Regions from separate parts of the Streptomyces sp. NPDC006314 genome, predicted to be linked through region 2. Evidence: riboswitches for the same ligand, from Rfam matches in the RefSeq annotation. Region 2 holds a riboswitch; the other holds the start of a gene.
The links. A riboswitch is a leader RNA that binds a small molecule or an ion and turns the genes downstream of it on or off. The one in region 2 is predicted to bind S-adenosylmethionine.

Region 1 (3,396 bases), on a different contig from region 2:
CTGGGTGGTACTGCCCTTCTGGGCGGCCCTGCAGTGGCTCGCGGCGGGCCGCGCCTCCGACGGTCCGGGCGTCGCCTACCTCGCGCACCTGGTGGGCTTCGGACTCGGCTTCGGCTACGCGTGGGTGCGCTACGGCAAACGGAAGGGCCCGAAGGGCGGCCTTGGAAGGGCGGTGGCGGGAGACGGGAGGGCTAGAGTGAAGTCCGCACCGGCCCCGGCGTCCGAGGGAGAGAACCAGCCGTGATCACCGCGATCGTCCTCATCAAGACCAGCGTGGACCGGATCCCCGAGATCGCGGAGCAGATCGCCGCGCTGGAGAGCGTCAGCGAGGTCTTCTCGGTCACCGGCACCTACGACCTGATCGCCATGGTCCGGGTACGGCAGCACGAGGACCTGGCCGAGGTCATCCCCGGCCGGATCAGCAGGATCCCGGGCGTGCAGGGCACCGACACGCACGTCGCGTTCCGCACCTACTCCCAGCACGACCTCGAGGCCGCGTTCGCGATCGGCCTCGACAACTAGGCACGCACCGTACCCGGCCGCTCACGTCCACCGCGGCGATGCCGGCCGGCTGCCCGGTGCCCGGGGCCGGCCGGGTCGTTGCGGTCCACCCGGTGCTGCCGCCGGAGGCGTAGCGGCGCGGCGCATCCCTGGTCGCCGAGGGCGCGGGTCGTCGCCTGCCGGCCCCGGCCACGCGGCGGAGCCGCACATCGGCACAGCCCCGCACGCACCCCCGAGGGCGTTGCGCCTCGGACCGGCCGTGTCACACCGCCGGGACGCAGCGGCCGTCCTCGGTGCGGTAGGTCCACTTCGCGCCCTCGGCCACCAGCTCCCTGACCGCCGTGACGAACCGCTCCACGTGCTCGTCCGGCGTGCCCGCGCCGAAGCTCACGCGGATGGCGTTGAGGGACTTCTCGCCCGGAGCCGCCTCGGGGGCACCGCACTCGCCCTGGGTCTGCGGGTCGCTGCCCAGCAGCGTGCGGACCAGCGGGTGGGCGCAGAAGAGGCCGTCGCGGACGCCGATGCCGTACTCGGCGGAGAGGGCGGCGGCGAAGTGGGAGCTGTTCCAGCCCTCGACGACGAAGGAGAGGACACCGACGCGCGGGGCGTCGTCGCCGAAGAGGGAGAGGATCCGGACCTCGGGGACCTCGGCCAGGCCCTCGCGGACGGTGCGGATGAGGTGCTGCTCGCGGGCGACGAGCGTGTCCCAGCCGGCCTCGGCGAGGGCCTTGCAGGCCGACGCGATGGAGTAGGCGCCGATGACGTTCGGGGAGCCGGCCTCGTGGCGGGCGGCGCTCTCGTGCCACTCCACGTCCACTCCCCCGTCTGCGCGCCGGGTGACCTTGCGGCTGGCGCCGCCGCCCGCGAGGTACGGCTCGGCCGCCCGCAGCCAGTCGGCGCGGCCGGCCAGGACACCGGAGCCGAACGGGGCGTACAGCTTGTGCCCGGAGAAGGCGACCCAGTCGACGTCCAGGTCACGGATGTCCACCGGGTGGTGCGGGGCGAGCTGGGCGGCGTCGAGGACGATCCGGGCGCCGTGCGCGTGGGCCGCGGCGGCCAGCTCCCGCACCGGCCACAGCTCGCCGGTGACATTGGAGGCGCCGGTGACGCAGACCAGGGCCGGGCCGCGGGGGTCGCGGCCGGCGAGGGCCAGCTCCAGGGTCTCGACGGCCTGCCGCGGGGTGCGCGGAGCGTTGAGGTAGGTGACCTTCGCGTCCTGCCAGGGCAGCAGGGACGCGTGGTGCTCGGTCTCGAAGACGAAGACGTGGCAGTCGGCCGGGAGGGTGCGGGCCAGGAGGTTGAGGGAGTCCGTGGTCGACCGGGTGAAGATCACCTGGTCGTCCTCCCGGCAGCCGAGGAAGCCGGCGACCGTCTTGCGGGCGTTCTCGAACAGGTCGGTGGAGAGCTGGGAGAGATAGCCGGCGCCGCGGTGGACGCTGCCGTAGTACGGGGCGTAGGCGGCGACGTCGTCCCAGACGCGCTGGAGGGCGGGGGCGCTGGCCGCGTAGTCGAGCGCGGCGTAGCTGACTTCGCCGCCCGTCACGAGCGGGACGGTGACATCCCGGCCCAGAACGGGCAGCGCCCCCGGAATGTCGTGGCAGACGGTCTGGGCGGCGGCAGCGGTGGATACGGACATGGGTGAACTCCCGTGCAAGCAGGTGGAACTCACCGCACGAGCGGACAGGGCTCGAGCGCGGATGAGGTGAAAAGGGGGATGCGGAGGCGGGGCTCTGCGGCCCTATCGCATTCGCTTGCTCACGGAAGGCTCCCTCGACGACCAGGACCCCTGGCCCCGCGCTCGGTCAGAAGCGCGCGAGGGGTCCGCGCTTGCCGCAGACCTCGCTGCCTGCGACCTGGTCTTCACCCGGGGCACCCCGCCACGGACGGAGGGTTGCCGGACAGTCGGCCGGGGCCTCATGACTGTCACTCATGACCTGATCAGGAAACTAGCCGAGCTGATCGCCGGCGCGCAACTCCTGTCCGGATCCCGGGACGCAAGGCCTGGGATCCGCCGCGCCGGCGATCAGTCACGACGGCGGAATCCGGTGGTGCCGAACCCGCGGTGACCTCTGTCGGCTAACGATTGCTCGACGCCACCCACCGCTCCAGCGTGCGCTTCGCCGCGCCCGAGTCGATCGACTCCCGCGCCATGGCCATACCGGCGCGCAGCTGGTCGGCAAGTGGTGCGTCCGTCGGCCGGAGAGCGACGAGCGCGGCCGCCGAGTTCAGCAGTACCGCGTCCCGCACCGGACCCCGCTCGCCGTCCAGCAGGCGGCGGGCGACCTCCGCGTTGTAGGCCGCGTCGGCGCCGCGCAGGGCGTCGACGGGGACGAGGTCGATACCCACGTCCCGCGGGTCGAAGGTCTCCTCCTCGACCTTGCCGTCGCGGACCACCCACACCCGGGAGGTGGCGGTGACGGTCAGCTCGTCCAGACCGTCGTCACCCCGGAAGACCAGCGCGGAGTTGCCGCGCTCGGCGAGGACACCGGCCACGATCGGCGCCATGCGCGGATCGGCCACCCCGACCGCCTGGGCGCGCACCTTGGCCGGGTTGGTCAGCGGACCGAGCACGTTGAAGGTCGTCCGGATCCCCAACTGGCCGCGCGCCGCGGCGACATGACGCAGGGACGGGTGGAACTTCACCGCGAAGCAGATGGTGATGCCGGCCTCCTCGGCGACCTCGGCGACCCGCCGCGGGGTCAGGGTGAGGTTGATGCCGAGCTGCTCCAGGACGTCGGAGGACCCGGAGGCCGAGGACGCGGCGCGGTTGCCGTGCTTGACGACCTTCGCGCCGGTGCCCGCCACGACGATCGAGGACATCGTGGAGATGTTCACCGTCCTGGCACCGTCGCCGCCGGTGCCGACGATGTCGACCGCCGGGCCGGGCACCTCGAT
Region 2 (3,396 bases):
ACCGCGCTCAATCACACAGAATTGCCCCCTCCGCTTCTCTCACGGAGGGGGCAATCAGGGAAACAACAGGTAACCACTGTTACCGAAGGTAATGATCGGTCATTCCGTCAGCAGCCGCCGGCGACGGCCGGAATGATGGAGACGCCCGCCCCGTCGGGGGTCGCCGTCTCGAGGCCCTGCTCGAACCGGACGTCGTCGTCGTTGACGTAGACGTTGACGAACCGGCGCAGCTTGCCCTGGTCGTCCAGCACCCGGGCGGCGATCCCCGTGTGGTTCTTCTCCAGGTCCTCGATGACCTCGGCGAGGGTCCCGCCCTCGGCGGTGACCTCGGCCTGGCCGCCGGTGTAGGTGCGCAGGATGGTCGGGATGCGGACAGTGACGCTCATGTATGACCTCCGGTCAGCTCATCGCCCTCAGGGGCGCGGGGCTGTGTCGATATGCGGCTCCGCCGCGGGGCGCGCCCAGCCCCCACCGGCCCGCAGACGGAATCGATGGGCCGAAGCCCTAGGCGAGTCCCGCCTCACGGAACGACTCAAGGGTGGGGCGGATCGTCGCGGAGAGCCCCGTGCCGGCCACCGCGTCGAGGGTCTTGAGGCCGTCGCCGGTGTTGAGGACGACCGTGGTCTTCGCCGGGTCCAGCACCCCGTCCTTGAGCAGCTTGCGGGTGACGCCGACCGTCACACCGCCCGCCGTCTCCGCGAAGATGCCCTCCGTGCGGGCCAGCAGCTTGATCGCGTCGACGACTTCCTCGTCCGTGACGTCCTCCACCGCACCGCCGGTGCGGCGCGCGATGTCGAGGACGTAGGGGCCGTCGGCCGGGTTGCCGATGGCGAGGGACTTGGCGATGGTGTTCGGCTTCTGCGGGCGGACCACGTCGTGCCCGGCCTTGTAGGCGGTCGACACCGGCGAGCAGCCCTCGGCCTGCGCACCGAAGATCTTGTACGGCTTGTCCTCGACGAGACCGAGCTTGATCAGCTCCTGCAGCCCCTTGTCGATCTTCGTGAGCTGGGAGCCGGAGGCGATCGGGACCACGATCTGGTCCGGGAGCCGCCAGCCGAGCTGCTCACAGATCTCGTACGCCAGGGTCTTGGAGCCCTCCGCGTAGTACGGCCGCAGATTGACGTTGACGAAGCCCCAGCCCTCGCCGGCCGGGTCGCCGATCAGCTCGGAGCAGAAGCGGTTCACGTCGTCGTAGTTGCCCTCGATGCCGACGAGTTCGCCGCCGTAGACCGCGGCCATGACGACCTTGCCCTGCTCCAGGTCGTGCGGGATGAACACGCAGGAACGAAGGCCAGCCCGGGCGGCGGCGGCGCCCACGGCGCCGGCGAGGTTGCCGGTGGAGGAGCAGGAGAGCGTCGTGAAGCCGAAGGCGCGGGCGGCCTCCAGGGCCTGGGCGACGACACGGTCCTTGAAGGAGTGCGTCGGGTTGCCGGAGTCGTCCTTCACGTACAGGCCGCCGGTGACGCCCAGCTCGCCGGCCAGGTTGTCGGCCTTGACGAGCTTGGTCCAGCCCGGGTTCAGGTTCGGCTTGTCGGCCACGTCGGCGGGGACGGGCAGCAGGGGCGCGTAACGCCAGATGTTCGCGGGGCCCGCCTCGATGCGCGCACGCAGCTCTTCCGCGTCGTAGGCGGAGAAGTCGTAGGCGATCTCCAGCGGACCGAAGCACTCCTCGCACGCGAAAACCGGGCCGAGCGGGACGCGGTGACCGCACTCGCGACAGCTCAGGGCCGCGGCGGGACCGAGGTCGACGGCGGGACTGCTGGTGCTTGCAACTGTCTGCACAGCCATGGAGGCGAGGCCCTTTCTCCTCATCTTCCTCACGACGCATCTCGCCGTGAGACGGATTTGGCACCTTCCCTAGCCGGGAGCCTCGCGGAGACGATCAAGCTGATCTACGAGAACCGACTGGAGGGTTGCCGGGGCTTCATCGGGCCGTGTCCCTCTGCCCCTCTGGATGAGCTGTATGTGGTTGTAGACGCTCGTGACCCCCGACATGCGATGGTCACCGGCGTTGTTCAAGACTGTAACCGAAGGCCATGACAGTTGAGATAGTCGTCCGAACCGCGAGATGGATCACAGGTACGCCGCACGGCGTCACCGCGCGTGATCACGAACAGTGAGGAGCCGCAGACCGTGCTGGAAGAAGTCGAGCGCTGGCTGGCCACCCGCTCCTGGTCCGTGACCGATCGCCCTCTCCACCGGATCCTGGCCGCCAAGCAGCGTACGGGGCAGACGATCAGCGTCGTGCTGCCCGCGCTCAACGAGGAGGAGACGGTCGGCGACATCGTCGCGGTCATCCGTCACGACCTCGTGGAGCAGGTCCCGCTCGTCGACGAGATCGTCGTCGTCGACTCCGGCTCCACCGACCGCACCTCCGAGGTCGCCGCCGCCGCGGGCGCCCGGGTCGTCCACCGTGATGCCATCCTCCCCCGCATCCCCGCCGTCCCCGGCAAGGGCGAGGTGCTCTGGCGCTCGCTGCTCATCACCAGCGGGGACATCCTCTGTTTCATCGACGCCGACCTGAAGGACTTCTCCTCCGAGTTCGTCTCCGGGATCGTCGGCCCGCTGCTCACCGAACCCGAGGTGGACCTGGTCAAAGGCATGTACGACCGGCCGCTCGGCGGCGCGGCGGGCCAGGGCGGCCGGGTCACCGAGCTGATGGCCCGGCCGCTGCTGAACATGCACTGGCCACAGCTGGCCGGTTTCGTGCAGCCGCTGGGCGGTGAGTACGCGGCCCGCCGCTCCCTGCTGGAACAGCTGCCGTTCCCCGTCGGCTACGGCGTGGAACTGGGCATGCTGGTGGACGCCCTGCACCTGGCGGGACTCGACGCGCTGGCCCAGGTGGACGTCGGGGTGCGCAAGCACCGGCACCAGGACGGCCAGGCGCTCGGCCGGATGGCGGCGGCGATCTACCGCACGGCGCAGCTGCGGCTGGCCCGCGGGCATCTGGTCAGGCCGTCGTTGACCCAGTTCGAGCGGGGCGAGAAAGGGTTCGAGCCGCGCACCCACTCGGTGGACGCCGAGGAGCGGCCGCCGATGGCGGAGATAGCCGAGTACGCGGCACGCCGGGTGGCGTGAACGTGTGAACGCGGAAGAACGGCCGTATACAGCCCCCTTCCGGGGTGGACCGTACGTTTGAGCGTTTCCGGGCCGGGCTAGGTTGAGGCGTATGGCTTCCACGCACGGCGCTGAGGTGCTGGTCGCGTCCAATCGCGGCCCGGTTTCGTACACGGTGGACGAGGACGGTTCGCTGCTCGCCAGACGCGGCGGCGGCGGGCTGGTCTCGGGGCTGTCGGCCATCGGGCCGGACGCCAACGCGGTGTGGGTGTGCGCCGCGCTCGGCGACGGCGACCGGGCGGCCGTACGGCGCGCGGACGGCGGACTGCTGCCGGCCGA

Region 1: it holds a riboswitch for S-adenosylmethionine, as region 2 does, so the genes downstream of both, ABZ079_RS19455 (aminotransferase class V-fold PLP-dependent enzyme) here and thrC (threonine synthase) in region 2, are expected to answer to the same signal.

Annotation. Positions count from the first base shown of each region.
Region 1 is NZ_JBEXRL010000009.1:325,836-329,231, forward strand. It holds gene ABZ079_RS19445 (rhomboid family intramembrane serine protease) at 1-244, shown strand, start outside; gene ABZ079_RS19450 (Lrp/AsnC ligand binding domain-containing protein) at 241-522, shown strand; gene ABZ079_RS19455 (aminotransferase class V-fold PLP-dependent enzyme) at 764-2,137, opposite strand; SAM riboswitch class IV at 2,320-2,436, opposite strand; gene trpD (anthranilate phosphoribosyltransferase) at 2,578-3,396, opposite strand, start outside.
Region 2 is NZ_JBEXRL010000021.1:18,603-21,998, reverse strand. It holds gene ABZ079_RS29935 (MoaD/ThiS family protein) at 108-386, opposite strand; gene thrC (threonine synthase) at 505-1,788, opposite strand; SAM riboswitch class I at 1,806-1,961, opposite strand; gene ABZ079_RS29925 (glucosyl-3-phosphoglycerate synthase) at 2,134-3,078, shown strand; gene ABZ079_RS29920 (trehalose-6-phosphate synthase) at 3,170-3,396, shown strand, end outside.